Regions from separate parts of the Shewanella sp. Isolate8 genome, predicted to be linked through region 3. Evidence: predicted binding sites of a transcription regulator. Region 3 holds the regulator's gene; each other region holds the start of a gene.
What was found. The regulator LexA, encoded in region 3, represses DNA repair genes until DNA is damaged. The targets are predictions, from matches to a motif close to TACTGTATNNNNATACAGTA.
Positions count from the first base shown of each region.

Region 1: a site for LexA is predicted at 5,292-5,311, ahead of dinB (DNA polymerase IV). Genes of this name have one in related genera too.
Region 2: a site for LexA is predicted at 5,187-5,206, ahead of recG (ATP-dependent DNA helicase RecG). Genes of this name have one in related genera too.
Region 4: a site for LexA is predicted at 5,020-5,039, ahead of dinG (ATP-dependent DNA helicase DinG). Genes of this name have one in related genera too.

Region 1 covers NZ_JAKEVI010000002.1:664,220-672,165, reverse strand. The annotation lists gene L1D43_RS12120 (NADH:ubiquinone reductase (Na(+)-transporting) subunit D) at 1-531, shown strand, start outside; gene nqrE (NADH:ubiquinone reductase (Na(+)-transporting) subunit E) at 537-1,145, shown strand; gene nqrF (NADH:ubiquinone reductase (Na(+)-transporting) subunit F) at 1,194-2,441, shown strand; gene L1D43_RS12105 (FAD:protein FMN transferase) at 2,547-3,563, shown strand; gene nqrM ((Na+)-NQR maturation NqrM) at 3,698-3,922, shown strand; gene bfr (bacterioferritin) at 4,193-4,666, shown strand; gene bfr (bacterioferritin) at 4,677-5,144, shown strand; gene dinB (DNA polymerase IV) at 5,335-6,414, shown strand; gene L1D43_RS12080 (carbon-nitrogen hydrolase family protein) at 6,899-7,843, shown strand.
Region 2 covers NZ_JAKEVI010000004.1:76,768-84,713, reverse strand. The annotation lists gene L1D43_RS16690 (acyl carrier protein) at 1-85, opposite strand, end outside; gene L1D43_RS16685 (phosphopantetheine-binding protein) at 94-348, opposite strand; gene L1D43_RS16680 (lysophospholipid acyltransferase family protein) at 326-1,147, opposite strand; gene L1D43_RS16675 (beta-ketoacyl synthase chain length factor) at 1,140-1,874, opposite strand; gene L1D43_RS16670 (DUF3014 domain-containing protein) at 2,061-2,933, opposite strand; gene recG (ATP-dependent DNA helicase RecG) at 3,060-5,135, opposite strand; gene L1D43_RS16660 (calcium/sodium antiporter) at 5,271-6,200, opposite strand; gene L1D43_RS16655 (AMP-binding protein) at 6,364-7,946, opposite strand, start outside.
Region 3 covers NZ_JAKEVI010000005.1:176,296-184,241, forward strand. The annotation lists gene ctaD (cytochrome c oxidase subunit I) at 1-1,360, opposite strand, end outside; gene coxB (cytochrome c oxidase subunit II) at 1,397-2,962, opposite strand; gene L1D43_RS18630 (SulA-like leucine-rich domain-containing protein) at 3,361-3,870, opposite strand; gene lexA (transcriptional repressor LexA) at 3,867-4,484, opposite strand; gene yrfG (GMP/IMP nucleotidase) at 4,603-5,277, opposite strand; gene nudE (ADP compounds hydrolase NudE) at 5,373-5,918, shown strand; gene cysQ (3'(2'),5'-bisphosphate nucleotidase CysQ) at 5,972-6,784, shown strand; gene L1D43_RS18655 (N-acetyltransferase) at 6,777-7,232, shown strand; gene L1D43_RS18660 (TetR-like C-terminal domain-containing protein) at 7,340-7,946, shown strand, end outside.
Region 4 covers NZ_JAKEVI010000002.1:179,560-187,505, forward strand. The annotation lists gene L1D43_RS10125 (TonB-dependent receptor) at 1-310, opposite strand, end outside; gene L1D43_RS10130 (porin) at 1,080-2,291, opposite strand; gene L1D43_RS10135 (DNA polymerase II) at 2,525-4,900, opposite strand; gene dinG (ATP-dependent DNA helicase DinG) at 5,063-7,135, shown strand; gene L1D43_RS10145 (TSUP family transporter) at 7,144-7,917, shown strand; gene L1D43_RS10150 (primosomal replication protein) at 7,914-7,946, shown strand, end outside.

The DNA of each region.
Region 1 (7,946 bases), on a different contig from region 3:
ACCAGTAAGATGGAAACTGCCTTGGTAATGACCATAGCTCTGACTGCCGTAACGGCCTTGTCTAACTTGTTCATCTCTATGATACGTAACCACATTCCAAGCAGTGTGCGTATTATCGTTCAGATGACCATTATCGCTTCACTGGTGATCGTGGTTGACCAGGTACTGCAAGCTTACGCCTATGACGTGGCTAAACAACTGTCGGTATTCGTGGGTCTGATCATCACCAACTGTATCGTAATGGGTCGCGCCGAAGCTTACGCTATGAAGACGCCACCTATGATGAGCTTCATGGATGGTATCGGTAACGGTTTGGGTTATGGTGCCATCTTGTTGTCAGTTGGCTTCGTGCGTGAATTGTTTGGTAACGGTTCGCTATTTGGTGTCGAGATCCTAAGCAAGATCTCTGACGGTGGCTGGTATCAGCCAAACGGTCTGCTCCTGCTGCCACCAAGTGCGTTCTTCCTGATTGCATCGTTGATCTGGATTATCCGTACCATCAAGCCAGAGCAAGTTGAAGCAAAAGGATAAGCGTAATGGAACATTATATTAGTCTATTAATCCGTTCTGTTTTCATTGAAAACATGGCGTTATCCTTCTTCCTTGGTATGTGTACCTTCTTGGCTGTGTCTAAGAAAGTCACCACGGCCATGGGCTTAGGTGTTGCCGTAATCGTGGTATTGGCAATTTCAGTACCTGTTAACCAAATCATCTATCAGGGTATTTTGGCACCGGGCGCCTTGGCCTGGGCTGGCGTACCCGATGCAGACCTGAGCTTCCTTAAGTTCATCACCTTTATCGGTGTGATCGCGGCGCTGGTTCAAATCCTTGAGATGGCATTGGATAAGTATTTCCCACCGCTATACAACGCGCTGGGGATCTTCCTACCGCTGATCACAGTAAACTGTGCGATTTTCGGTGCGGTTTCTTTCATGGTTGAGCGTGACTACAACCTGGGTGAAAGTTTAGTGTTTGGCATAGGTTCAGGTATCGGTTGGGCACTTGCAATTGTGCTGCTAGCTGGTATCCGTGAGAAGTTAAAATATGCTGATGTCCCTAATGGTCTGCGTGGTCTAGGTATTACCTTCGTGACTGCGGGTTTGATGGCGCTAGGTTTCATGTCGTTCTCAGGTGTGTCTCTGTAATAGAGACACCTTAACGGCTTCTGATTTTGAACCTTTAAGGATAAGTTAATGGGTATTATTGAATCTACTCCAATCGATGTATACCTCGGTGTGAGTATGTTTACAGCCATCGTACTGGTCTTGGTATTGGTGATTCTGTTCGCCAAATCAAAACTGGTTCCGAGTGGCGATATTACTATCGGCATCAACGAAGATGCAGATAAAGCAATTAAAACACCTGCGGGCGGCAAACTACTGGGCGCATTGGCTGATAACGGTATCTTCGTATCGTCGGCTTGTGGTGGCGGTGGTTCTTGTGGCCAGTGTAAGGTGATCGTTAAGTCTGGCGGCGGTGATATTCTGCCAACAGAACTCGACCATATCTCAAAGGGCGATGCCCGTAACGGTTGTCGTCTGTCTTGTCAGGTCAACGTTAAGTCAGATATGGAGATCGAACTGGAAGAAGAGATCTTCGGTATCAAGAAGTGGGAATGTGAAGTTATCTCTAACGATAACAAGGCAACCTTCATTAAAGAGCTTAAGCTGGCTATCCCTGATGGCGAGTCTGTGCCTTTCCGTGCCGGTGGTTACATTCAGATCGAGGCGCCTGCGCACCATGTTAAGTACGCCGATTTCGACGTACCGGAAGAATACCGTGGTGACTGGGAGCACTTTGGCTTCTTCAAGCTAGAGTCTAAGGTTGACGAAGAGACAATCCGTGCGTACTCAATGGCGAACTATCCTGAAGAGGAAGGTATCATCATGCTGAACGTACGTATCGCGACGCCGCCTCCACGTAACCTGTCACTGCCATGCGGTAAGATGTCATCATACATCTGGAGCCTGAAGGCGGGTGACAAGGTGACTATCTCTGGCCCATTCGGTGAATTCTTCGCGAAAGACACCGATGCCGAGATGGTATTCATCGGTGGTGGTGCAGGTATGGCACCAATGCGTTCACACATCTTCGACCAGCTCAAGCGTCTTAAGTCTAAGCGTAAGATGAGCTTCTGGTACGGTGCGCGTTCTAAGCGTGAGATGTTCTACGTTGAAGATTTCGATGGCCTGGCGGCCGAGAATGATAACTTCGTATGGCACGTGGCCCTGTCTGACCCACAACCCGAAGATAACTGGGATGGTTACACAGGCTTCATCCATAACGTACTGTATGAAAACTACCTACGTGACCACGAAGCGCCAGAAGATTGTGAGTTCTACATGTGTGGACCTCCAATGATGAACGCGGCGGTTATCGGTATGCTTAAAGATCTTGGCGTTGAAGATGAAAACATCCTGCTGGATGACTTCGGCGGCTAAGCAATCATTCTTGTGATATTATTGCCGTGATTATCGTGCTCCCTAAGGCGCCCAAAGGCCCTTAGGGAGTGTGTTACCGGGTTATCATTAAGGACAATGGTCAATATGTATAAGACCTTTATCAAGGGGTTAGTCCTGGCGGGACTAGCCTTTTTTATTTCGGCCTGTAGCCAACCTGTCAAGATGATTACTATGTCTGGGCAGACCATGGGCACCACCTACCACATCAAATTTGTCGGCGACAAGCAGATGCCCAACGAGCAGCTGCTGCAGGCGGAGATCGACCTGGCGCTGGAGCAGGTGAACGATCAGATGTCTACCTACCGTAAAGACTCTGAGCTGTCGCGCTTCAATCAGATGACACTCGAATCTAGCTTGGCGGTATCCCCCGATACGGCCAAGGTGGTGCAGGCGGGCATCGACCTCTATCGTAAGACAGACGGCGCGCTGGACATCACCCTGGGCCCGCTAGTGAACCTCTGGGGCTTCGGACCCGATAAGCGCCCGACTCGCGTGCCCAGCGCCGAGCTGATTGCCGCGACCAAGGCTAAGACGGGTATCGAGTATCTTAAGGTCGATGGCCTCAAGCTGAGCAAGACTAACCCGGCGCTTTACGTTGACCTTTCCTCCATCGCCAAGGGCTTTGGGGTCGACAAGGTGGCCAGCCTGCTGAGCAAGTATCACCCCAAAGGCTATCTGGTGGAGATAGGCGGCGAGATCAGCCTCTATGGCGTCAAGGCCGATGATAGTCCCTGGGTGATCGCCGTCGAGCAGCCAGATGAAGATGAGCGCGTAGTGCAGCAGGTGATTGAGCCTGGCAATATGGCCATGGCAACCTCGGGCGACTATCGCAACTATTACGAGGAAGAGGGGCAGCGCTTTACCCATATTATCGATCCCCGTAATGGCTATCCTATCGACCATAAGCTTGCCTCTGTTACCGTGCTGGCCAAGGAGAGCATGATTGCCGACGGTTATGCCACCGCCATGATGGTGCTGGGCACAGAGGCCTCGCTGGCACTGGCCGAGCGTGAGCATCTGGCCGTCATGTTGATCGAGAAGCAAGCGCAAGGCTTCAAGGTCTACTATAGCGATGCCTTTAAGCCCTACGTGGGTTTGTGATAGAATAGGCGCCACTGGTGCGCAGGTCCGTTCAAACATGGTGGCCGGGCGCATTCTAAAATGTTAGTTGAATAGCTAGTCAAATAGTTGGACACATAAGCGCAGCAGTGACTTATGTGTATCTGGAGTCAGTGATGAGCACTTTTTTAGCGGCTTTTGTGGTATTGCTACTGTTTTTCGTTCTTATGTCTATCGGCTACTTGGTGAAGCAGAAGGCTGTCGCCGGCAGCTGTGGTGGTCTGGGTGCCCTCGGTATCGAGAAGGCCTGTGACTGTGATGACCCATGCGATAAGCGTAAGGCGAAGATGGCCGAAGAAGAGGCCCGTCGCGAGAAGCTGGCCAAAGATCGCATCATCTAGCGAACGCCAGTGAGCGTCTGAACTAAAGGTCCCATTCGGGGCCTTTTTTGTTACCCCGTTTTTCTGCTCATGCCTACCTCAAGCCCCACCTTTTTCGGCTATCGTCCTTAACACTCTGGATTCATTATCTTTAATCGCCTTGCTAATCAAAGCGCGAATGAGAATGATTTTCTTTGGTAACTGATTGAAACTTAATGTTTATTTGTAATTGGGTGAAAATTGCTCTAGGCTTAAATATTGATTTAGATCAAATCTTACTAAGGAGATCAAATGAAGGGTCATCCGAACGTCATTCGTCAGTTAAACAAGATACTGACCTTCGAATTGACGGCCATTAACCAGTACTTCTTGCACGCACGCATGTACAAAAATTGGGGTCTGGAAGAGCTCAATGAGAAGTGCTACAAGAAGTCGATCAAAGATATGAAGCATGCCGACAAGTTGATCGAGCGGGTGCTGTTTCTCGAGGGGCTCCCTAACCTGCAACAACTTGAGAAGTTGCGTATAGGCGAGAATCCAGAGGAGATGTTGCAGTGTGACAAGACCATGCTCGAAGAGCAGCTGGTCGAGCTGCGCAGTGTGATCGCCCTGTGTGAGACGGAGCGGGATTATGTGAGCCGTGAGATCCTCGAAAACCTGCTCGAAGATGAGGAGGAGTATCTGGACTGGATAGAGGCCCAGCAAGATCTGATTAAGATGACAGGCATTCAGAATTACCTGCAGTCGCAGATAGAGTCGGAATAGGGAGAGAAAAATGAAAGGCAATCAGGAAGTGATCGACACCCTCAACAAGCTGCTTACCGGTGAGTTGTCGGCGATGGATCAATATTTCGTCCACGGCTTGATGTATGAAGACTGGGGCCTTGACGAGCTGCACGAGCGTATCTCTCATGAGTCTGACGACGAACGTGAACACGCCAAGAAGCTGGTTCAGCGCATCTTGTTCCTCGAGGGTAAGCCGGATGTCGCCAGTCGCGAGGCGCTGAACATAGGTAAAGATCCCCAGGAGATGTTGCAGAACGACCTCAACTACGAGTATCAGGTGGCGGCTAACCTGCGTGAAGCCATCGCCCTGTGCGAGAAAAAGCAAGATTACGTCTCCCGTGAACTGCTAGAGGTCTTGCTGGAAGAGACAGAGTCTGATCACATGTACTGGCTAGAGAAGCAGCTGGGCCTCATCGACAAGATAGGTCTGCAGAACTACCTCCAGTCTAAAATGTAAAAGACTGAGTCGATGGAAGACATTAGCCATTCGGCGCCACGAAACAGAGATAAAGCCACCTTAGGGTGGCTTTTTGCTGTCTGTCATTCAATGCTTTATTGCCTGCTATTCGAGCTTAGGTTATCAACCGCTCGGGAAGTGATTGAATACTGTTTAAATGTACAGTATTCTTGGCGATGGAGGTATTGAGGTGAAAAAGATTATTCATGTAGACATGGACTGCTTCTTTGCGGCGGTCGAGATGCGTGATTTTCCCGAGCTTAGGGGCAAGCCCATCGCCGTGGGTGGACGTAGCGATCGCCGCGGCGTCATCAGCACCTGTAACTATGAGGCGCGCAAGTATGGTGTGCGCTCGGCCATGGCCTCCGCCTATGCACTCAAGCTCTGCCCGGATCTCATCCTGGTGCCCGGACGCATGTCTGTCTACAAGGAGGTGTCGGCGCAGATCCGTGAGGTGTTTGCCCGCTACACAGAATTAATCGAGCCGCTCTCCCTGGATGAAGCCTATCTGGATGTCAGTGACTGCACCCAACACCAGGGCTCGGCCACATTAATTGCCGAGGCGATTCGTCGGGAGATCTTCGAGGCTACCGGACTCACCGCCTCCGCCGGTATCGCCCCGGTGAAGTTTCTGGCCAAGATCGCCTCGGATCTCAACAAGCCTAATGGCCAGTATGTGATCACCCCACAGATGATCCCCGAATTTGTGAAGACCCTGCCGCTGATTAAGATACCCGGCGTCGGCAAGGTGACGGCCGCTAAGCTCGAAGCCATGGGGCTCAACACCTGCGCCGACGTGCAGGCCTGCAGCCGTCAGAGTCTGGCGGATCGCTTCGGCAAGTTTGGTGGCGTGCTTTACGACAGGGCGCAGGGGATAGACCCCCGCGGCATTTCCCCCCACAGGGAGCGCAAATCGGTTGGGGTAGAGACCACGCTCGCCAAAGATATCTATACCTATGAGCAGTGCCAGGCGGTGATGCCCCAGCTTATCCAGGAGCTGTCCGGGCGTATCAGTCGCAGCGCCAAGTCGCGCCGCATTCATAAGCAGGTGGTTAAGCTCAAGTTCGATGACTTCAAACAGACCACCATAGAGCAGCGTAGCGACGAGGTATCGGTGAAGCTGTTTTACGACCTGCTCAGCCAGGCACTGGAGCGCCGCGCCGGTCGTGGTATTCGCCTGCTGGGGGTCTCAGTCGGTCTCGAGAGTGAGCTTACTCATGCCGGGCTGGATGAGGCCGAGCATGGGGCGCAGATGGATCTCGGGTTTTAGCGTTAACTCTATTAACCTTTTTGGCTTGTAGCTTGTAGCTTGTAGCTTGTAGCTTGTAGCTTGTAGCTTGTAGCTTGTAGCTTGTAGCTTGTAGCTTGTAGCTTGTAGCTTGTAGCTTGTAGCTTGTAGCTTGTAGCTTGTTGCTTGTTGCTTGTAGCTTGGACGGTTATTGCGACTGGTTAGATATTTGAAGGTTCTATCTTCATGGCAACCTATCGCCTGCCCGGCGCGGGATGTGCAAGCACGCTTTTGACTCGCGGTGAATATGTCCGTATACGCTCCACGGCGACGTCCTGTCGCCGAGGGTCAAAAGCCTGCTTACACCTGTATCTTCTATTTCTTCGATTTGACCTATTTTGCAATTCTTTGGGTTGGCATGGATTGATTTTGGGGCTTGGGTCTTCTGAGGGGGGATTTTACGAAACTTGGGGGTGGGCAAACTATACTGAGGGTTACCTCCATTCCTGATGAAAAGGATTGCTCTATGAAGAAGGTAGCTATCATTCAAGAGGCGCCTTGTGTTTTGGATAAGCAAGGCACAATCGCTAAGGCGGTGGCTCTGATAGACTCGGCATCGGCTCAGGGAGCAGAGTTGATTGTTTTTCCCGAAGCCTTCATTCCCGGCTACCCGGCGTGGATCTGGCGGCTCAGGCCGGGCGGCGACTGGGGGATCTGTGAAGAGTTACATGCCAGGTTACTGCAAAATGCCGTCGACCTATCGTCGGATGATCTTGAGCCCCTGCAAGCGGCGGCTAAACGAAACGCCGTCACCCTCGTCTGTGGCATTAACGAGAGAGACAATGCCAACAGCCGTGCCACCCTCTACAACTCCCTCGTCACCATAGACCCCCAAGGTCAGATTGTTAATCATCACCGTAAACTCATGCCGACCAATCCCGAGCGCATGGTCTGGGGGATGGGGGACGGTCATGGATTGAAAGTGGTCGATACCCCTGTGGGCAGAATCGGCAGCCTAATCTGTTGGGAGAACTATATGCCCCTTGCCAGGTACGCGCTCTACTCCCAAGGCGTAGAGATCTATATCGCGCCGACCTACGACAGCGGCGCGGCATGGATAGGCTCGATGCAGCACATCGCCAGAGAGGGTAAGTGCTGGGTGATATCCTGTGGCGTCGCCCTAGAGCGGCAAGATCTCCCGGATGATTTTCCCGATATCGACCGGCTCTATCCTGCTGATGATGCCTGGATCAATCCTGGGGACTCTACACTGATTTCGCCAAGCGGCGAGATAGTCTCCGGGCCGCTGTCGAAGGAGAAAGGCAGCTTGATAGTGGAGATCGATGCGCAGCAGGCGGTGACCGCCAAACGCGCCCTGGATGTGGCCGGGCACTATTCTCGCCCGGATGTGTTTGAGCTGCATGTCGATAAGACCCGGCGCGCCCCGACGGCTTTTAAGGAAACTGACTAGTATTTTTTTCTGAATCTATTGAGATTGGCGAGCAGGTTTGAAAGCCGTAACTTTATTGATATTTATCATCTGCGGTGGGCGTATCTAGACTCGGCATCAAATG
Region 2 (7,946 bases), on a different contig from region 3:
CTGGGGTGATGTCGTCGGCATCGATTTCAAACTCATCCACCAGGATCTGAGTCAGCATCTGAAGAATTTGCTCACGATTTTGCATGCTGCCTCCTAACCGCGCTGAGATTCGATGAAGCTTGCCAGGCTGGCAACGCTGTAGAAGTGGGCCTTGGTGGCTTCAGAGTTCGCTTCGATCTTGACGTCGAACTGCTTCTTGATGGCCAGTCCCAGCTCTAGTGCATCGATAGAGTCAAGCCCAAGACCGTCGCCAAATAGCGGCGCATCGGTATCGATATCTTCGATACTGACGTCTTCGAGATCCAGGCAATCTATGATGAGTTGTTTAATTTCGTTTTGTAAGCTCATAATTTTTATCAAGTTGTTGTTTATAATATTCTTCGAGATCCCGCGTCAACTGACGGGCCATCTTGGCGTCTCCACCCGTTTGAGCATGATACCTGATATGCTCGATAGTTTCGCCTACTTCGACATTCATGCCTATGGTTTGGCGAGGTATCTCATACCAGGGTTCCTGCTTGGTCAGGCCGACCGCATTGGTTCTTAATACCACGGGGATTAGATCGGTATCGGTGCGCAGGGCGATATTGGCCGCGCCCCGGGCAAATTCGTTGACTATCTGGCCCTTAAGGGTACGGGTGCCCTCGGGGAAGATGATCATATTGCTGCCCTGCGCCAGTACCTCGCTGCAATCCTTGAGCAGGAGATCGGCGCCGCGATTGGGAATATAACCGGCCGCCGACACCACACCGCGCAGAAAGGGGTTGCGCCACAAGCCTTGTTTGACGATACAGCCGACATTAGGCATCAGGCTGATCAAGACCACCACGTCGACCAGCGTCGGGTGGTTGGCGATAATCACCTTGCCCTGGGCGCTTGCCAGTCTTTCAAGATGTTGGGTGGTGACCCGAATCACTCCGGCCCAGGTGAGCATATGCACGAAGCCGCGAAACATCAGGTGCACCGCGCGCTGCACCCGGGCGATACGAACCTCTCTGGTGCCTGGCCAGAACCTCAGCAGGGGCAATATGGTCAGCGAGCTTAGCAGGCCGCCTAGTCCGAAGGCGATATAACAGCTCACCCCACCCAGCCAGCGAGGAATATAGGCGATGCCGGTCAGGCGCTTGGCAACCACCTGGCTAGTCATGACAGATCCGCAGCAGATAGCGGTTGAGACGGCCTTCGAGCGGCTGCTTGGCGGCGATGGCGTGAATAAGCTGGCCAAAGCCTATGGCTGGTGCCTCGGCCAATTCGCTGGCCGAAGGGCTGGTCTCTATGAGTAGTTGAGTGCCAGCAGGCGCTTCCTTGGCGAGCGACAGCTGCAGGGCCAGGGCGATTGGCAGTTCTGGCTCCTTGGTAAATTCTTTGTAGATGTCCGAGACGGGCTCGTCGCCGAAGACCAACAGCAGCGGCGCGTTATCTTCTGCCAGCTGGCCATATGCCTCGATAAGCGCCTGAGAAAGCGTGAACTCACCGGCCGCTATCGATGTAGAGGGTGCACGGTTGTCAGTCAGTATGCTGAAGATGCCGCTGGCGGTGTTGTGCACTGACTGGCTAAAGCCGATGGGCGAAATGGGTTGCTGGCGCACTATGTCCTGCAGCAGATCGACCGTGCGGTTAAGTTCGCCATGGCGGGAGGCAAAGATGGTACGGCTTTGGGGCGGCACTTCGCATTGAAAGGCGACATCCAGCAGCATCTTAGTGAGCTTACTAAAGCGTCGCCTTTGCATGGCGGGCACTTGCTTGAGTGCCGGGGCGGCCTGAGCGAGCTGCTCGGTATCCGTCGGCGGCGTTGGCCATGTCTGCCAATCCCGCAGCTGCTGGTATAGGGGAGACCAGGCGCCCGCAGAATGAATGTGAAAGTGTAACCGCACTACTTTGCCTCTAAATACAGCGATTTGCTGATGTTTTCCTTAACCAGAAACTGAGCCACAAGAGAGATTTGTGGGGCGGCTATTGTACACCCTTTGACGGGTGACATAAATATGTGATTGTTCTGTTAGTGATTACTGAGAAGATAGAGGAGGAAGTCGCCCGCCATGAGGCGGGCGATCTTGGGCTTAAGGCTGTTTGAGCTGCTTCTTGAGCTTACGCAGGGCGGCTTTGACCTTCTTGCTGTTTTCCGGTCCCATGCGGATCATCAGCTTCTGGGCATTGGGCAGGCTCTCGAGCTTAGGGTCGACAAACTTATAGTTTACGCTGACGCTGTCCAGCTCAATCGGTGCGTCGATAATCGGGGCGGATAACATGACGTCGATCGCCTCTATCATGCGGTCATCGAAATTCATGTCGGGATAACCTAACTCGGCGAAGGCCTCGCCTAGCAGAGGCTTCACCTTTTTATAGGTGCTGAAAAGCTGTTCTTCGTCCAGGTTATCGACAAAGTTCGCATAGAGATCATACCTATGGTAGCTGTCGGGATTGAGGTAGGTCTTATCTGTCACCTCGGAGACGGTAAACTTGCTGTTAGGCGCCTTGAGCGGGCTCACCTTGCGGGCCAGCTCGCCCTGGGCCAGGTTGTCGACGAACACCACGAAGTGCCTGACGATATCTTTCTCGACCAGCAGCGGATCTATCTTCATGCCGTTGGCGACGTCGACCGTCTTGTCGTGGACAAATTGATCGCTCTCGGCCAGTGTAGGCAGGGCCTCCACCGTCTCGATTGGTGCCTCTTCAACCTGAGCTTCAGGCTCGGGCGCCAGGTTTTCGGGTTCTGGCAGCGCCGCATCCGTCGGTAAGGGCTGCTCTGGCTCGGGTTCCGGCAGGGTCACAGGGGCGGGCATCTCTGGCTCGGGTGCGGGCTCGTCGCCACCGAGGAAGTAGTAGGCGCCACCGGCGAGCAGCAGCAATATGACGACCACGGCAATGCTGAGCGCATTGATCCCGCTGCGCGATTCCTGTGGGGCAATTCTATCTTCTTGACTGACTTGCATGAGATTTCCTTGAATTGTGGCTGGAGTAAGCCCTGTGACCACAGAGGCCTCTTTCCATTCTGCAAAATTCACCGGGCTTGTCTAGGGGCGGCCAGTGAAATAAAAAATATTTAATTGTTAGCCGAGTTAGGCCTGCACGTATTGCTGGCGCTCCCCTAACCAACGCAGCACTATGGCGTCAACGTTTTCCGGCACCTCTTGCATCACATGCTGCGCCAGTTTCTGTATGTGAGGAATGAGGGCCTGATCCCGCACTAAGTCCGCTATCTTCATGTCGGCGATACCTGTCTGCTTGGTGCCTAAGACCTCACCCGGTCCGCGGATCTCGAGATCTTTCTGGGCGATCACGAAGCCGTCGTTGCTGTCTCTAAGCACCCCCAGGCGCTGGGTGGCGGTATGGGAAAGCGGCGCCTTGTAGAGCAGCACACAGTGGCTGGCCACGGCGCCACGGCCGACACGCCCCCGCAACTGATGTAGTTGGGCCAGACCCAGGCGCTCGGGGTTTTCGATGATCATCAGGCTGGCATTGGGCACATCGACCCCTACCTCGATCACTGTGGTGGCCACCAGTAGCTGTATGCTGCCGGCCTTAAAGGCGTCCATGATCGCCTGTTTCTCAGTGGGTTTCATGCGGCCATGCACCAGGCCGATGGAGAGCTCGGGCAGTAGCTGTTTAAGCTCTTCGGCCGTGTCTTCGGCGGCCTGACATTCCAGCACCTCGGATTCTTCGATCAGGGTACAGACCCAGTAGGCCTGACGCCCATCTTGCAGCGCGGCCCGGCGCACGCGATCGATCACCTCACCGCGGCGATTGTCTGAGATGGCGACCGTGGTCACCGGCGTGCGCCCCGGCGGCAGCTCGTCGATGATGGAGGTATCGAGATCCGCATAGGCGGTCATCGCCAGGGTGCGGGGGATAGGGGTTGCCGTCATGATCAGCTGATGTGGGTGGAAGCTCTGGCTGATCCCTTTCTCTCGCAGCCCCAGGCGTTGATGCACCCCGAACCTGTGCTGCTCATCGATGATGATCAACGCCAGGCGATTGAATTCGACCTGCTCCTGAAAGATGGCGTGGGTGCCGATGACGATATGGGCCTCGCCGCTCTTGATCTGTGCCAGCGACTGAGTGCGGGCCTTGCCCTTGAGCTTACCCGCCAGCCAGCCAACGGTGAGGCCCAGAGGCTCAAACCAGGCGCTAAAGTTGTTGGCGTGCTGCTCGGCGAGCAATTCGGTGGGCGCCATCATGGCCACCTGATAGCCGCTCTCTATCGCCTGCAGCGCCGCCAGCGCCGCCACCAGTGTCTTGCCCGAGCCCACATCTCCCTGCACCAGCCGCATCATGGGGTGTGACTTGCCGAGATCTTGGGTGATATCGGCAACCACCCGCTGCTGGGCGCCCGTGGGCTTGAAGGGTAAGAAGGTGAGGAAGGGGTTGAGCAATTGCCCAGTGGGCTGCATCGCGATGGCCTTATCATGATTGCTGCGGGCCCTGAGCTGTAACATGCTCAGGTTGTGGGCCAGCAGCTCCTCCTGGATCAGCCTTTGCTGTGCCGGATGTGTGCCCTGCTCTAGGGCAAAGGGGCTGACCTCGCTCGGGGGCCTGTGCAGCAGCTGCAGCGCGTCGACCAATGAGAGCTGATTGGGCCTCAGCTGAGGTGGTAGCAGTTCGGTCAGGGCACCATGGGCCAGCAGGGCGAGGGCCTGATCTGTCAAACGGATCCAGCTGGCCTGCTTGAGCCCCTCCGTGGTCGGGTAGATAGGTGTCAGGGTATCGCTGAGGCTGAAGTCGCTCTCGCCGTGGAGCATCTTGTATTCCGGGTGGATGATCTCCCGGTGAAGCTTGCCCCGGCGCACCTCGCCATAGGCCCGAATGCGCTCGCCCTCTTCGAGGCCGTTACGCATGGCGGCGGAGAAGTTGAAGAAGCGCAGGGTTATGGTGCCCGAGTCGTCGCGCACAGTACAGGTGAGCATGCGCTTGCGTCCCTGAACGATCTGGGTCGACTGTATGACGCCCTCTATGGTGCCGTAGCTACCTGGATAGAGGGAGGCGATAGGATAGATCTGGGTACGATCTTCGTAGCGCAGCGGCAGGTGAAACAGCAGATCTTGGACTGTGTTGATGCCGAGCTTTTCCAGCCGCTGCGCCATCTTGGCGGCAACGCCCTTTAACTCTGTCACCGCCATGAGATCGAGTCTATCCACGCTTTGTACCCATTTGATTTAGCGTTCTATTTAACCAGAACCTGAGTCTATTACTGTAAATATATACATATACTATCAGAGTTCGGCATGAACGCAATCTTGTCGCATGTTTTGCGGTAGCTGGGCGTTATTCGGCTAGTCACCCGAGGTGAGGATCAGGTAACCCAGGTAGACGAGGTAGCAGAGCAGCAGCAAGGCGCCCTCGCGCCGTCCCACGCGCAGGCCGCTCCAGGCCAGAGGCAGAAGCAGCAGTGCCAGCGAAACCATCACCAGCATGTCCAGCTTGGGCACGCTGGCGTTGATGGGGTAGATAAGGGCGGTGATCCCCAATATCCCCAGGATATTAAACAGGTTAGAGCCCACCAGGTTGCCGATTGCAATATCGCTCTCGCCGCGTCTGGCCGCCACCAGAGAGGTGATAAGCTCTGGCATGCTGGTGCCTATGGCGATGATGGTCAGGCCGATGAGTAGCTCGCTCATGCCCAGCTGTCTGGCAAGCGCCACGGCGCCGTCGACAAAGAGTATGCCGCCGCCGACCAACATGGCGATCCCCAGCAGCAGTAGCACCACGGCCAGCAGAGGCGCGAGGGGCTTGAGCTCCATCGACTCGGTATCGGCCTGCTGCTTATCGAACAGGTAGTTCATCCCCAGATAGGCGATCAGCATGGAGCAGAGCAGGGCACCGTCCAGCTGGCTGAGGCTGCCGTCGCTGATCAGCCCCCAGAAGAGCAGGCTGGCGAACAGCATCAAAGGGATGTCGCGCTTGACCATCATAGATTGCACGCCGATGGGACGCACCAGGGCCGTCAGGCCGAGGATTAGGCCTATGTTGGCGATGTTGGAGCCGACCACATTGCCAAGGGCGATGCCTGAGTTGCCGGCCAGGGCCGACTTGAGGCTGACCGCCAGCTCGGGGGCGCTGGTGCCGAAGGCGACTATGGTGAGGCCGATGATCAGCGGGGTGACACCGAGCCTGAGGGCGAGGGCGCTGGCGCCACGCACCAGGGATTCGGCACCAAGAATAAGAATGAGCAGACCAGCGATAAGGGCTAGCGGGGTGAACATGATTGACTCTCAATAGTAGTGGGGCGCCAAGCATAGAGCTTGCACAGTTTTAGGCAACTCCTATTTTGGATTTGCCGATTAAACTTTATTCACTCCGCTGTGGGCGAGAAAATAAAAAACACGCCAGATGGCGTGTTTTCTGTTAGCGAGATATCGACAGAGCCTAGAGCTCATCTTCCCAGCGAACCACGCCGCCGCGCTGACCATCGACCTTGGCGCTGAATCTCTGCTCCAGCACGTGGCGCTTAATCTTCAGGGTCGGCGTCAACACGTCGTTATCCACATCCCAGGGTTCGCTCACCACTATGATGGCGTCGACCGTCTCGTGGGACTCCAGGTTAGGGTTGATGCTGTCCAGGGTCGCCTTGAGTGAGGCGCGAACCTCCTCCTTGGGTTGCAGGGCGGCGCCCTCGGAGAGCTGCACCAGGGCAACAGGGTGAGGCAGGCCAGAGCCTATGATGCAGATCAGCTCCACATGAGGATCCTGGGCCAGCTTGCGCTCGATTGGCACGGGGGCGACATACTTGCCCTTGGCGGTCTTGAAGTTGTCTTTGACCCGGCCCGTGATGGTGACGCAGCCATCGGCGTCGATTGAGCAGAGATCGCCGGTATGAAAATAGCCATCTTCGTCGAAGCTGGCCTGAGTGACTTCCGGCTGCTTGTAGTAGCCGCTCATTAGCCCTGGGCTCTTGACCATCAACTCGCCATTGTCGCCCTGCTTGACGCTACAGCCCTCAACGGCGCGCCCGACTGTGCCTATCTTGCTGGCATCGAAGGGGTGATTGATGATGGAGTAGGCGCTGTTTTCCGTCATGCCCCAGGCCTCACAGATATTCAGGCCAATCTTGTGATACCAGGTAATCAGCGAAGGCGGAATAGGCGCCGAGCCAGAACCGAGCAGATGACAGTGTTGCAGACCCAGTCCTTCATGAATTTTCTTCTTCACTATGCTGTTGAGAATGGGCACCTTGAGAAGGAAGTTGAGCTTAGTGTAGCCAATCTTGTCGATAATATTCTTCTGGAACAGGCTCCACAGGCGGGGCACAGAGAAGAAGACGGTCGGTCTGGCTCGCTGCACGTCGGCGACGAAGCTGTCGAGGCTCTCGACGAAGGCGACGCTGCTGCCGGAGTAATAAGAGGAGCCCTCGATGGCGACACGCTCGGTGATGTGAGCCAATGGCAGATAGGAGAGCAGCCTGTCTTCCACATCTGTCTTGAGGTCACGCACCACGGCGCGGCAGGTCCACTCATAGCTGGCGAAGGTCTGAATTGCCCCCTTAGGCTTGCCGGTCGATCCCGAGGTGTAGATGATGGTCATGATCTGCTCGGGCGTAGGTGCCTCGGCGTCGGTCAATGGGTGACCCAGTTTCAGCAGGGTGTCCCATTGGTATTGTGCCGGCATGGTGTCGTAAGGCATGGCGAGGCGCAGTATGTCGCCGCCAACCCCGGCTTCCTGATCGGCCCAGTAGTCCAGCTTGCCGATGAAGATCGCCTTGGATTCGCTGTGTTCCAGCACGTAGCGTATGGTGTCGGCATTGGCCGTTGGGTAGATGGGCACGCTGATATAGCCGCCGTGCATCAGGGCAAGATCGGTAATAAACCATTCGGCGCAGTTCTTTGATAAAACCGCGACCTTGTCGCCCGGCTCCAGGCCGAGATGGCGCAGTGCGCCGGCGATCTGTAGCATCTTCTGCTGCACTTCACGCCAGCTAAAATTGACATACTGGCCGTTTATGGGCTGTTTCA
Region 3 (7,946 bases):
TACGTCTCGGCATGCCCGCCAGTCCCAGGAAGTGCATGGGGAAGAAGAGCACATTCACCGAGATGACGGAGCACCAGAAATGCAGCTTGCCCAGCTTCTCGCTATACATGTGTCCCGTCCACTTAGGCAGCCAATAATAAGCCGCCGCCATGATGGAGAAGATGGCGCCCGACACCAGCACATAGTGGAAGTGAGCCACGACGAAGTAGGTATCGTGGTACTGGAAATCCACCGGCGTGATGGCCAGCATCAACCCGGAGAAGCCGCCTATGGTGAAGAGGATGATGAAGGCCAGCGAGAACAGCATGGGGGTCTCGAAGGTAAGTGAGCCGCGCCAGATGGTGGCTACCCAGTTGAATACCTTCACCCCGGTCGGTACGGCGATCAGCATGGTGCAGTACATGAAGAAGAGCTCGGCGAACACCGGCATCCCTGTGGTAAACATGTGGTGGGCCCAGACCAGGAACGAGAGGATCGCGATGCTGGCGGTGGCGTATACCATGGAGGAGTAGCCAAACAGCTTCTTGCGGCTGAAGGCCGGTACTATGGCCGAGATGATGCCGAAGGATGGCAAGATCATGATGTAGACCTCGGGGTGGCCGAAGAACCAGAAGATATGCTGGAACATCACAGGATCACCACCGCCGGCGGCATCGAAGAAGCTGGTGCCGAAGAACTTGTCGGTCAGTACCATGGTGACCACACCGGCAAGCACTGGCATCACGGCGATCAGCAGGAAGGCGGTGATCAGCCAGGTCCAGACAAACAGTGGCAGCTTCATCCAGGTCATACCGGGGGCGCGCATGTTGACTATGGTGACGATCACATTGATGGCGCCCATGATGGAGCTGATCCCCATGATGTGTACCGAGAAGACAAACAAGGCCGTACTGTCCGGGCTATAGGCCGTCGACAGCGGGGCATAGAAGGTCCAGCCAAAATTAGGGCCACCGCCCTCCATAAACAGCGAGCTAATCAGGATCGCAAAGGCGAAGGGCAAGATCCAGAAGCTCCAGTTGTTCATGCGCGGCAGGGCCATGTCTGGCGCCCCTATCATCATAGGGATCAGCCAGTTAGCCAGGCCGGTAAAGGCTGGCATCACGGCGCCGAATACCATGATCAGACCATGTACCGTGGTCATCTGGTTGAAGAAGTTCGGCTCCACCAGTTGCAGACCCGGTTGGAAAAGCTCGGCACGGATCACCATGGCCATGGCGCCGCCGGTTAAGAACATGATGAAACTAAACCAGAGATAGAGGGTACCGATATCTTTATGGTTGGTGGTAAACAGCCAACGCTTTATTCCCGTGGGGTGCTCCTCATGGTGGGTCGAATGTTCGCCAATATGAGTGGCATCCATATCTGCTTCACGCGTTATTGCATTCATAATGCCTCCCTATTGACCTGCTTGATTGACGTCTGTTGCCTGAACCATATCGCCTGTGTTGTTACCCCAGGCGTTGCGCTCAAAGGTGATCACCGCAGCGAGTTCCTGAGGCGTTAACTGGCTGGCAAAGGCCTGCATGGCGGTACCCGGCTTGCCGTGAAGCACTATGTCGATGTGGTTATCAACGGGCCCTGTGGCGATGGCACTGCCCTTGAGTGCCGGGAAGGCGCCCGGCAGACCCATGCCTGTGGCCTGGTGGCAAGCGGCGCAGTGGCCGAGGTAAACCTGCTCGCCCTTAGCCATCAGCTCATCCATGCTGAGGTCGTCTAAAACCACTGCTTTAGCGTCATCATTAGAGGAGGCCGGCTCGGTTGACTCGGTCGTTGTGGCTGCTGGTGGAGGTGTCGGCTGGGCCGTCTCGGCATTTGTACCGGCATCTGTGCCGCTTGGTGCACCTGAGCTTGCCTGGTTAACGTCGGCTGCCTGAACAATATCGCCGCTATCGTTGCCCCAGGCATTACGCTCGTAGGTCACCACGGCGGCAATTTCTGTGGCGGTCAACTGCTGCGCGAAGGCCTGCATCGCCGTGCCAGATCGACCGTGTAGCACCACAGAGATGTGATCGGCGACAGGGCCTTTTATGATTGGACTGCCGATGAGCGAGGGGAATACACCCGGGAGGCCGGCGCCATTTGGCTGGTGGCAGGCTGCGCAGCGCGCCATATACACCTGTTCGCCCTGGGCCATCAGCTCTTCTTTCGACAGGGTTTTCGACAGTGCGGCCTGCGCCTCGGCGGCGGCCGCGCTGGCCTGTGCCTCCTGCTCGACAATCCAGTTGTCGAAATCGGCCTCGGAAAGCACCTGCACCACGATCGGCATGAAGCCGTGATCCTTGCCGCAAAGCTCGGCGCACTGGCCGCGGTAGATGCCTGGCTTGTCGATGCGGGTCCAGGCCTCGTTGATGAAGCCTGGGTTAGCATCCTTCTTCACCGCGAAGGCCGGCACCCACCAGGAGTGGATCACATCCTCCGAGGTCATCAGGAAGCGGATCTTACGATTGACCGGCAGCACCAGCGGTTTGTCGACCTCCAGCAGATAGTGTTCGCCTTTGTCCTCCTTGCCCTCTATCTGTTCTCTGGGAGTGGCGAGTAGGCTGTAGTAGCTTATGTCTTGATCGAAGTAGCTGTAGTGCCATTTCCATTGGGAACCTGTGATCTTAATGGTGAGATCGGCATTGCTGGGATCTTCCATGGCGATCAGTGTCTTAGTGGCTGGGATGGCCATGAGGATCAAGATGGCAAAAGGCACGAGCGTCCAGGCGATCTCTACCTTAGTGCTCTCATGAAAGTTTGCCGCGACGGCACCCTTAGAACGTCTATGGTTGATGATGGCGTAGATCATCACGCCAAAGACGACCAGGCCTATGGCGCAACAGATATAGAGAATCGTCATATGCAGGCTAAACACCTTATTACTGATCTCTGTGACCCCTGATGTCATGTTCAGGGGCATATCTGCTGCGAGTATGGTGGGCGTAAATAGCAACGCCAGCAAACAACACAACACTTGCTTCACTAGACTTCTCCTCTGTCAATTGCGAAGGCAACTACAAAGAAGAGCCACACAGTATGTCTCGGCTCTATGCAAACTCTTCAGTTCCCAAAAAAGCAACGATGACTTCAAAGTGCGTCGGTGGTGAAACTCTTGTTCTGTTGGTGGTGACCACGCTTGCACTTACGGCTGAATATATCAGACCAATTTCAGCTTCCGTGGGCGAGGTGTTACAAGATTATTTTCGCCGCTCAAGCCGACAACCAAATTGTGCGATATAACAAATAATCGTTGATATCTATTACTAACTTAATGGCTGTTTAAATATTGATCAAGATCACTTTTATTTTATTTTGCTAAACAAAACAGACACAAAAACGCCCCTTGCGGGGCGTTTGTATGGAAAGGTAGTGCGAGGATGATTAGTGTAGCGAGCTAAACAGATTCGAGGGCTGACCGCTGAGATCCTCTTGGGAAAACGGGCTGGCAGGTAAGTGACCGTTCGCATCTTCGATCACTACCCCTAATGCGCGGGTATTCTTGGCGACTATCTGTAGGCGACGACTGTCACGGGCATCCAGGGTTTGTGCCCAGCAGATCACCGCACTGGATGTACCACTTGTGAGGGCTTTTTCCATCGCCCACAGGGTTTCGACCTCATCCTTGGTGTGCACAAGTAATATACGGTCCATGCGAACACCGCCGTCGGCCAGCATCTGTTTGTAGCCTATGTTTGGCGGGCTGATCAGCACCACCCATTGCCCCTGCTGACTGAGTCTGGCTAGCTCAGGGGTGAGGGCCTGGAGCTCCTGCTTGCCCTGAGTCGAACTTGCCGTGGTAGAGATAGTGTTGCCATCGCCGCGCTTAAGCGAGCTGTCGAGATCGACCCAAAGTCCTGGATGACGTGGCGCCATGCCCATTAGGTTGTTCATTGCCAGTCTCCATTTCGAATCACGCCAACGGCCAGGCCTTCGATACTCAGGCTCTGAGTGGTGAGATCGACGACGATAGGGGAATATTCTTCGTTTTCTGCATGAAGGAACACGGTGCTGCCGCGCTTCTCGAAGCGTTTAACCGTGACATCGTCTTCCACGCGGGCAACGATGATCTGACCGTTTCTGGCCTGTTCGACCTTATGTACTGCCAGCAGATCGCCTTCGAGAATGCCGATATCTTTCATACTGTCACCCTTGACCCTCAGCAGGAAGTCTGCGCTGGGGCGGAACATGCTTGGATCAACCTGATAGTGCTGCTCCACATGCTCCTGGGCCAGAATGGGCTCACCGGCGGCAACCTGGCCGATTAGAGGCAGACCGAGATCTTCAGGCTCTTCCTCTTGGGTCAGCTTAATACCGCGTGAGGTGCCGGGCATGATTTCGATGCAACCTTTCTTGGCCAGCGCCTTGAGGTGTTCCTCGGCAGCATTGGCACTCTTAAAGCCTAAGCGACGCGCAATTTCCGCACGGGTAGGCGGCATGCCAGTGTCGGCAATATTGCGTTTAATCAGATCTAAAATCTCGGCTTGTCTCGGGGTTAAGGGTCTCATGATTAATCCTGTCTTTCCATACAGTACCTGTCAGTATATACAGTATTTTATACAGTGCAAGTATTAACCAGATTTTCTGTCAGTCACATCAAGCGATTAGCGCGTAAAGCGCAGGCGGCTAGTCTCGTTGAGCCTGTTCTAGGGAGACGAGTAGATGATGGTAATCGTCGATGGCAGGGAAGTCGGCAAACTGCTTGTGCGGCTTTTGGCTGTCGGGATTCTTGATCCCTAGCTGATAGCCTACGCCGGCTTTTTGGGCCGCCAGTAGAATGGGCTCACTGTCGTCGATAAACAGGCAGCGGCTGGGATCCAGGGAAAACTCATTAAACAGGTGACGCCAGAACTTGGGATGCTCCTTGGGATAGCCTGTCGTGTGGCTGGAGAGCATCTCGTCTAACCCGCTAGCCAGTTCGGTATGTTTGAGCTTCAACGCCAGACTGTGGGGATGGGCGTTGGTGACTAAGATGCGCCGCTTGCCGTATTTGGCGAGCGTGCCGAGAAAGGGCATGCTGTCCTGACGCAGCTGGATCCTGTCGACCAGGGTGTGATGCAGCGCCAGAATGTCCAGACCCAACTCCTGTTGCCAATATTCGAGGCAATACCACTCCAGGGTGCCGAAGACCTTGGCATAGGCACTCTCTACCAGTTGCTGGGCCTCGGCCGGTGGGATCTGCCGCTGCTGACACAAGGCCTGAGGCACCAGGCTGAGCCAGAAGTGGTTGTCGAAATGCAGATCCAGCAGGGTACCGTCCATGTCTAACAATACGGTATCTATCTTATTCCAGGGAAACATAAAGGTAGTAAAAAAATTCCTTGGTTTGAGTTGTGGATTAGGCCCATCATAGTAAGATTGAGTGGTTAAGCAAACGCCATTTTTCAGGAAGTTCAATGTCGGACAAAAAGCCGCAGATCCTACATGCCGAAGTTGTTGCCCAGAGCCGTCTGTTCCAGATAGAGCAGGTGCATTTAAAATTTTCGAATCAGGTTGAGCGCCAATATGAGCGCATGAAGGGTAATACCCGCGGCGCCGTGATGGTGGTGCCTGTGCATGGCGAGGAACTCCTGCTGGGACGCGAATATGCGGCAGGCACCCATAGTTACGAGCTGGGCTTCCCCAAAGGCCTGGTGGATCCCGGCGAGACCCATGCCCAGGCGGCCAACCGTGAGCTGCAGGAGGAGATCGGCTTTGGTGCCCGTAAGTTGACCCATCTGATGGAGTTAAGCCTGGCGCCTGGCTACTTTGCCAGCAAGATGCAGATCTTCGTCGCCGAAGATCTGTATGAGAGTCGATTGCAGGGTGACGAGCCCGAACCCATAGAGGTGGTACGCTGGCCATTGAGCCAGTGGTCTGAGTTGTTATTAGAAGATGACTTTTCCGAATCTCGAAGCGTTAGCGCCTTGTTTTTGGCACAGAAACATCTAAAACTAAAGTAGTTAATCCGAATTATCATATTAGGCATTGCCAGATGTAGGCTGTTGGAGTTGTGATGAAGCCAGAAGAGTATGTTGAGCAGGCGATTTCGATTGCCATCGAGGCGGGAGAAGCCATTAAAGGGATCTACCTCGAGGGCAGTTTTGACAAAGAGGTGAAATCCGACAATACCCCGGTGACCTCTGCCGATATCGCGGCCCATAAGATCATCGCTTCCCAGCTTAACAGTCTCACCCCTGAGATCCCGGTTTTATCCGAAGAAGATGCCGATATCCCCTACGTCGAGCGCGCCGACTGGCAGCGCTACTGGTTAGTCGATCCCCTAGATGGCACGGGCGAGTTTATTGCCGGTAGCGGTGACTTCTCGGTGATCATCGCCCTGGTCGAGCACAATCGCCCTATCATGGGCGTAGTCTATGTGCCTATGACGGGCGTGGTCTATTACGCCATTGCGGGGCTGGGCGCCTATAAGCGCAGCAGCAAGGGCGAGGTGCGTATCGCCAGCAAACAGCTCACCACAGATGATGAACCTTGTTTGCGCCTGGCGGTGAGCCGTCGTCAGGATCCCCAATCTGTATTGAAGCTTTTCAATCACCCTAAACACTGCGAGCTAGTGGTGTTGGGTGGTGCGGCGCTTAAGAGCTGTCTGGTGGCAGAAGGTCGCGCCGACTGTTATGTGCGTATCGGTCCCACGGGTGAGTGGGACACGGGCGCGGCGCAGATCATCATCGAAGAAGCGGGCGGCCAGGTGATGGATCTCGAGCTACAGCCACTGAGTTATAACGAGCGCGAATCACTAGAGAATCCCAACTTTATCGTCGTGGGATCGACCCACCTGCCATGGGACGAGCTGTTAACCCGTGAATAATCTCCCTCATATTTCTATCAAGGCGGCTGGTAAGCACCAGCTGCAGGCGCTCTATCGTCTGGAGCAGGGACTATTTGGTGCTCATGCCTATCCAGACTTCTTCTTTCGTCAGAGTTTCGACTGCTGGCCAAGCGGCCTGCGAGTCGCTTGTGACGAAAACGAGTGTCTACTGGGCTACATACTGCTGGCCAGGAGCGAACGGGTAGATAGTGCCTGGATCCTCTCGGTCGCAGTCGATAGTGCCGCTCAGGGGCGAGGCATAGGCAGGCGTTTGATTGTAGAGTCCTTGAGCGCGCTACCCGCTAGCGTGACACAGGTGAAGCTCACGGTAGCGCCGGATAATCCTGCTAGGCACCTCTATGCCAGGTTAGGCTTTGTCGAGCAAGGGCTGGAGGCCGACTACTTCGGTCCAGACGAAGACAGAGTTCTCATGACACTCAGCCGATAAATTTCCCTCTTTATTCTGGTCGCCGAAAAACAATCTTATTATGAACATTGTTTTTTATTTTGCTTGCTGGTAACTTGAACGCAAATTGACAGAGGGATGGAGCCGAGATGGCAAGACGTAAGGAACATACTCATGATGAGATTCGGGCGATGGCAACCGCCGCCGTGCTGCAGCATTTGGCGGTCGAGTCACTCGATAGCCTGAGCCTGCGCAAGGTGGCTCAAGTTGTCGGCTATGTGCCCAGCACCCTGGTGAATCTCTTCGGGAGCTATCAGGGTCTGCTACTAGCCGTCGCCGAGTTGACGCTGGATCAGCTTTACCAGTGCCTGGTTTCTAATGCACAAGTCTCTCAAGCCTATGACTCGAATCCACTCGAGGCGATGGCCAACGCCTACCAGCAATTTGCCTTCGAGCAGCCTAGAGCCTTTCAGCTGATCTTCGAGCTTAAGGCAACCGATGAGCAGGGGCTGAGCGAGCATCATGCCCGGCTTATTGCGCAGCTGTTTGCCTTGATAGAGTCTTGCCTGGGCGAGCTGTTGCCCGAGCTATCCGGTGAGCAACGATTACTGGCGAGCCGAGCCCTGTGGGGGGGCGTGCATGGCTTGGTGTGTCTGGCGCTGGACGATAAGCTCTTTGCTCCCGGGATAAGTATCGAGGAGGCCATTCGCCACCATATCGCGGTTCAACTTAAAGGATTGGGTTATCACAAGGAGG
Region 4 (7,946 bases), on a different contig from region 3:
CTTGAGACTGAGCAGAACTACCAGAACGCTCAGAGAATGAACCAAAAGAGTTTAAGTTACTGTTACGTAGCGCATCAGCTACTGTAAAGTTACCTTCAACTTTCATGTCATCTGCAGTGATCGTTGTTACAGGTGATGCACCTTCAAGATCACTACGCTTAATGCGTGAACCAGTAACTTCAATACGTTCAACTTTATCTGCAGCTTGCTCATCTGCCGCGAATACTGCTGGCGCAGTAAATGCCGTCATAGCTGCACCGCTAACTAGTGCGAAACGCACTGAATTAGCTAATAAGCTGTTCTTATACATGTTGTTTCTCCCTGGACTTTATTTTTTATTTTTTTGTGAAAGTAAACACAAATCAACACCAATCGTTACACTTGTGCACATTCGCCAACAAATAGAACCACATGTGAAACATTTAATCAACAATAGCATCACTATTTTCACAGATTTAATTGGTGACCGCTCAATTTGTAGACGACAGTCACAATAAGTCAGGTTTTTGTTAGCAGGAACAATTCGACAGTTTATGTACAAGAATCCCACGAATTAACTAGGCAGACAAATAAAACAAAAGATTAATCAACATAAAAACAATAACATAGTGGTTTAAGAATATTTAATCATCCAACAGCTCATACTAAATTAAGAGAGTGTTTAATTAGACACAATCAAACTAAACAACGACAAGATGTTAAATGTCTGTAGCTGTAACAAAGAGGCTTAATTGTAAATTCGCGCTGCTCATTGGGCAGAACTCATATTTTCACGTAAAGAATTGATTACAAATCAAGCAGACAGTGAAGATTAAATCGCAGTCTCCTTTAGGTAACGTCATTAGGCCATGACGCACTATCGTTAAGAGCGGACAATGAGGTGAAATGCTAACGCTAAAATAGACACATCTTAGCCATAGTGTGCAAAGAGACTTAAGTTAAATGGTGAAACAAACTCAAACTGGATAATCCCCCGATCCTTAACGGGAAAGACTTTTTGACTGAACATAAAAAAGCGCCCTATAGGCGCTTTTTTATTGGCTTATTCAAGCTTTCATTCATGATTACAGTATGAAGTATTACAGCGTGTAACGAATACCGATCGCTACACCGTCTTCTTCGAATTTAGCCTGGGCCTCTGCATCGGCACCGTCAAACTCACTGAAGTCTTTACGGCCTTCAACATAGAGTACTGTGTTGGCATCCCATACATAATGCAGACCGACCACAACGAACTGACGCTTGAACGTAGAATTAGGATCGACATTGTTTGGCTGGATCACATAGTCCTTACCCGCATCTAAGACGTTGTAAGAAACAAAGGGACGGAATCCATTATCAAACTTGTATGAGAACAGGGTTTCGACACCGTAAGAGTCTTTGATCAGACGACCCAGGTTATCGGTATCATGGTTCTCATTCTTGTTGAAGTTAGCCGCGCCATAGAAACCTTCACCATCCCAGTTCCCCCAGGTCGCACCGACACCATAAATCACATCTATGGCGGTGATCTGCTCAGAGGTCTTTCTGAAGGTGACATCAAACTCACCACGGTTGATACCGGCAGTGACAGAAAGTTTGTCGTTTACCTGGTAGGTAGCAGAAGCACCATAGGTGTAATCGTACTCAACTTCCTCTGAATCTAGCACGGGATCTTGGCTGTCCCAGCGCTCTTTACAGTCTGTAGGCAGGTTAGGATCTGCTTCGCAGGTATAGAAGGTATCGTGCTTGAGCTGCGCCTGAACGGCAAAGCTTAGATCGCCTATGCTATTACGGTACTGTACGATCTTGTCACCACGACCCACACCGTTTACCGCGCCATCGGCCTTATTGTAGGTATATACACCCGCAGCGTTACCATCCCATACGAAGCCGTAATTGGTGTTATAGACGACGTCATACCAAGCGCCCCACTGCTTACCTATGGTCAGGCTACCATAGAGATCATGAGCAATACCGACATAACCTAAACGGTTGTTAAGAAAGTCACCGCTCTTAGATTCGAAGTTACTCTCGCTGCTGTATACGATTTCGCTGTTACCGAATGGGTTAACTCCCCACTCAAGCTTAGTGAAGGCCTTCCAGCCGTCGCTCATCTCACGAGTAAAACCAAAATTGATCCGTGATGCACCGTTAACCACTTCAGTTGAACCTTGAGTGTTAATAACACGGGCATCAATAAAACCACCAATTTCTACCGCATTTTTATCGTCTTTATAGATCTCGATAGCGGATACAGCGGGGACAAAAATGACAGCCGCTAACGCTGTTGCTATTACACTCTTCTTCATCTGTTTGTCTAACCTTTTGTTATGTTCAGTCTGCTTTATCTTTTTGTGCTACATTCCGTTGTTTTATTTCGTTCCAATTTCAGCTAAAGACTAGCAAAAGATTAGCATTCCCTCAAAGACGAATATCACAATAACGGCGCTATTTTTCACCAATTTAACTTGAGAACTCCCGAAATATCAGACTTTACACTAAGCGTTAACAATTCATCACTATCTCAACAACCAGAAAACAACTAAATTAACGACATTTGCTTGGCCACAAGATTATTGAAACTAGTGTTTAAAATTGAAAGTATGGGATCAGAAATAGGCGCTATCTGTTTATCCAGATAATACTGATAATCGATCTTTCCAAGACGATGCTGTACAGGTTCTGCGCCATTTTGAGTCATCAGATAGCTAATCTTCTCGCCCCGTTTACCGTGGCTATCATCTCCACTTCGCTGACACCAGAGGGTCGCCGCCTTAACGTGAGGCGATGACTTTGCAGTATAGTCTTCTATGTTGCGCCTAAGGCGTTTGGAGAAGATTAATTTATCGTCCAGCTCGCCCTGCTGCAGCGCCTCGACGATCTGCTTTAAATAACCAAGCACATCCTGCTTGGCAAAGAGCCGATAATAAAGCTCGGCCTGCACCTCGCGCGCCAAGGGGCTCCAGTCACTCCTTACCTGCTCCATTCCCTTAAAAACCAACTTGAGACTGCGGTCATCCTGCTGGTACGCACCCACATAACGCTTCTTGGATCCCTCGGTTGACCCCCTCAATGTCGGCATGAAAAACTGCTCGAAGTGACGTTCATATTCAAGCTCTAGGTAACAGTCTAGCTTAAAGTCCTGCTTGAGCTTGCGTCGCCATTTTTCGTTGATCCTTGCGACAAGTTCCCGCGCAAAGGCATCGATATCACCGACGCGCTCTGGCGAGGAGACATGCACAAAGGTCGAATCGGTATCACCATAGATGACGGTCAATCCCTCTGCTTCAATCCATTGCTTGGTCTGTTTCATGATCTCATGGCCCCTAAGGGTTATCGAGCTTGCCAGGCGCGCATCGTGAAACACACAGCCGCGAGAACCCAGCACCCCATACAGGGAATTCATGATGATCTTTATCGCCTGGGAAAGGGGCGCATTGGCATCACGCTTCGCCTGCTCTCGCTTAGCCGACAAACTGGCGATAAGTTCGGGCAGGATGGGAGAGCCACGACTAAACTGGGCGCCCAAAAAGCCGGGCACGGTATCATTGCCTTCACTTGCTCCCTTTGCCCCAGCATTGGCCCCTTCTTTTAGTCCTTCCACCAATCCCTTAGGATCGATGAGAAAGGTTCTGATAATCGAGGGATAAAGGCTCTTAAAATCGAGCACCAATATGTGCTCATAGAGACCGGGTTTAGAGTCCATCACATAGCCGCCCGGACTTTCTATGCCATCACTTATCGGCACACTTGGCGCCACATAACCGGCGCGGTGCAGATGCGGCAGATAGAGATTATTAAACGCCGCCACCGAGGCGCCTACACGACCTAGCTCTAAACCTGTCAGGCGAGAACGTTCCATCACGAAGGCCAGCAGATCCGTTTTTTCGAAGATCTCCCACACCAGGCGACAATCGGTAATATTGTAGTGGGCCAGCGCCGCCTTATCTTGACGAAACAGCGTCACTATCTCTTCCGCCCTTTGGCTGACATCATGAATCGCCTTGCCTTCACCAAGCAGTTCCCTGGCGACAGACTCCAGGCTAAAACTCTCAAACTGATAAAAGGCCGCCTTTAACCAATCTATGCCATCGAGCACCACACGCCCGGGCAGAATTAAGGTCTCCGGCCGATATTTGTTATCTACACGCCAGGAAAGCTGAGTGCCTAGCCTGCCAAGCGTTAACGGAATATTGAGCGCCTTGGCCCTGCGATACAAAAGTGCTAAGTCAAAGGTGACCACGGCCCAACCTATGATGATGTCGGGATCATGCAGCCTGAACCAGGCCAACAAGGCCTTAATAAGCGCCGCCTCATCTGCCACAAGCTGAAGATAGTCTGGCGGCGACTCACACGCATCCCCCACCATGATCACCTTTTTGTAGGGCTCGCCGCTGGCCGATTGGCCGTACAGCCCGACACTAAAAAGCTCACCATCCATGGCACATTCGAAGTCCAACGAGACCACAGCAAGCTCAACATCTAATTCACTACGCCTGGCCCGCTCGGCAATAAAAGTCGGCATATCCTCTGCTTGATTCTGCCAGCGGCCGATAAACTCCACATCAAGGGCTATGTAACGCTCGATAAGATAACGCTGCTCGGCTCTCAGTTCAGACTCGTAAAGGGAGATCCCCTTGTCGGTAGCCACGCGGCTTAGGTGCCTAAAACTTTGATTATTGGCGAAATAGAGGGCGCTGACCGGCTCATCGTCGAAGGTGGTTAAATTAAGCGCTTCGCTGCGTATCCCACTCTCATGGTTGCCGCCGAGCAGGCTCAACTCATCCTGAGTACGACAAAAACAGATGCGCTCGCCATTGGGCACAATGACCCGAGCCGGCCCGTCGGCCGTACAGAGGTAATAATGTAATTCGCTGCCTAGGTGGTGACGGGTTAAGATCCGTCCCTTTACACTCAAAACAGGGGTATTCAAATCATGCAAGCCTGGCTATTTTCCATTTTATTTCAATATATTAGGATTACTGACGACAAATAAGTCGTGAATTCATCACATCAACTCTTCTTAGGCTATGTAATCACTGTTATTATGTACAGCATTATTTGCCAGACATAAGCCTTCATGTTATCTGCCGACGTTAAAACCCAGATCCGCACGATTTATAAAGATATTGCCGCCGCCCTGCCTAACTTCAGATCGCGTCGGGAACAAAATTATATCGTCGCAGAGATCTCCAAGACACTTGCGGGTGAATATGACAAGCACAGGCGTATCATAGTGGTCGAGGCTGGCACTGGCATAGGTAAGTCGCTGGCTTATATCTTGGGTGCAATCCCACTGGCATTGGCGAGCAAGAAAAAGGTCTGTATCGCCACGGCAACGGTTGCCCTGCAGGAGCAGCTGCTCAATAAGGACCTGCCCTTCTTCTCCAAGCAATCGGGGCTTAACTTCACCTTCGGTCTGGTAAAAGGGCGTCAGCGCTATGTCTGTCTCTCCAAGCTGGAGATGCTGATCGGTGGCGATGACGGCACTCAGATGGCCATGTGGCAGACCAAGCCCGACCATAGTCAGGTCGAGCTGTTACAAAACCTGCTCAAAGATTTTCACGAAGGACGATGGAACGGCGAGCGCGATACCCTCTCTCAACCGCTACCGGATCACCTATGGCAGCAGATCGCCTGCGATAAACACAGCTGTCATCGACAACTCGCCAGCCACAGACACTGCCCTTTCCATAAGGCCCGTGAAGATGTCGACACCTGGGATGTGCTGATCGCCAACCATAGCCTGCTGTTTGCCGATCTCGAGCTGGGCGGCGGTGTGATTCTGCCCGACCCGGAAGAGCTCTATTATGTGATCGACGAGGCACATCACCTACCGATAGTGGCCAGAGACTTCTCGAGCGCCCAGGCCACCCTGAGAGGCGCCATTGACTGGCTGGAAAAGGTCGGCAAGACCAGCGCCAAACTGCAAAACCAGCTCAAGAGCAACAACATCATAGCCCCCGCTCAGGCCATGTTGGATCACATCAACGATCTCACCAGCCTGCTCACCAGCGTCGCGCAATATTGCGATGGCCAGGCGGCGAAGTTTGATAACCCCGAGCGGCGCATCCGCTTTGAACACGGCAAGCTGCCAGCGGCCTTGACCATGCTGGCGGAAAACCTGGCCACGGCATCGAGCAGCGCGCTCAAGCAATTCAACAAAATGCTGGTGCTGCTCAACGAGGCGATTAAGGATGGCGAGCTACCTAAGCATCAATCTGAGCAGCTACTGAGCGAGACAGGCTTCATGTTACAGCGTCTGGAGAATCTGCAGAAGCTGTGGAAGATGATGGCCAAGGAAGACAGCGCCAAGGGCGCCCCCATGGCTCGCTGGGTCGAGCATCTGGTGGGCAAGCAGAGCGACTATCTATTTAACGTCTCGCCGATCGAGGTGGGTTATATGCTCGAAACCCTGCTGTGGGAGAAGGCCGCCGGCGTGGTGCTCTGTAGCGCGACTTTAAGGGCACTGAATAACTTCAACCACTTTACCCATCAGGTAGGACTCTCCATCAACGATGGCAGTCGCTATCTGGCCATGGACAGTCCGTTTGATTTCCAGCAGAACGCCACCCTCTATCTGCCCAAGATGCGCACCGAACCCACGGACGATCGCTATACCGATGAGCTGGCGGAACAGATCCTCACCCTTATCGATGGTGAGATGGCCACCCTGGTGCTGTTCGCCTCCTACTGGCAGATGGAAAAGGTGGCCGATCTGGTCAGGAGCAAGATTAAGTCGCCGCTGCTTATCCAGGGGGAGGCGTCCCGTCAGCAGCTGCTACAAGATCACAAGACGCGCTGTGACAATGGCGAGGTCAGCATCATCTTTGGTACCGGCAGTTTCTCCGAGGGTCTCGACCTTCCCGGTGACTACCTGACCAACCTTATCATCACTAAACTGCCCTTTGCCGTCCCCACCTCACCGGTGGAACAGGCGCACGCGGAATACATTAAGGCAAAAGGGGGAAATCCCTTCTTACAGCTGACTATCCCCGATGCTTCACGTAAATTAATCCAAAGTTGTGGTAGATTACTGCGTAAAGAAGAGGATTATGGCAGGATCACCATATTGGATCGCCGCTTAGTGACCAAACGCTACGGCAAGTCTCTACTGGATGCCCTGCCCCCCTTTCGACAAGTCATTGAATAGGAAGACCATTGGATCTATTACTCGACCCAGGTAGCTGGGCGATTCTTGCTGCGACCGGCTTTATCGCAGGTTTTATCGATGCCGTCGCCGGTGGCGGTGGCCTACTGTCGATCCCGGCCCTGCTCACCATAGGCATTCCCCCACACACGGCGCTGGGCACCAATAAGCTGGCCGCCAGCTTTGGTTCCTCCATGGCGGCCTTTACCTATTATCGTAAGCAGTTTTTTACCCCCAAGTTTTGGTATCACGCCTCCATTGCCACCTTCATCGGCGCCGTAATAGGCACCTTTGTGGTCTATCTTATCGACAATCAGTGGCTAGAAAAGTGGCTGCCGCTGTTTATCATCGCCGTGGCCCTCTATACGCTACTAAAACCCAATGCCATGGGCTGCCCCACCTATGAGCCGCCGGTAAAAGCCCCCTCCAAATTTAAGCAGTGGCGCCAAGGGCTACCGCTTGGCTTCTACGACGGATTTGCCGGCCCGGCTACCGGCGCCTTCTGGACCATCAGCAGCGTGTCTCAATATAAGCTGCCGGTGCTCAATAGCTGCGGCCTTGCCAGGGCCATGACCCTTATTAGTAATCTCACCTCCCTGAGCGTGTTTCTGGTGTTGGGACAGGTGAACCTGATGGTCGGTCTGTCGATGGGGCTTTGCATGATGCTCGGCTCATTTATTGGCGCCCGCACTGCCATCAAGTTTGGCGTCCCCTTTATTCGTCCTCTGTTTATTAGCATAGTGATACTCATCGCCATTAATCTGGCATGGGGAGCCTGGGCATGAAGACAAATGAACTTATCCATCGCCTGCGA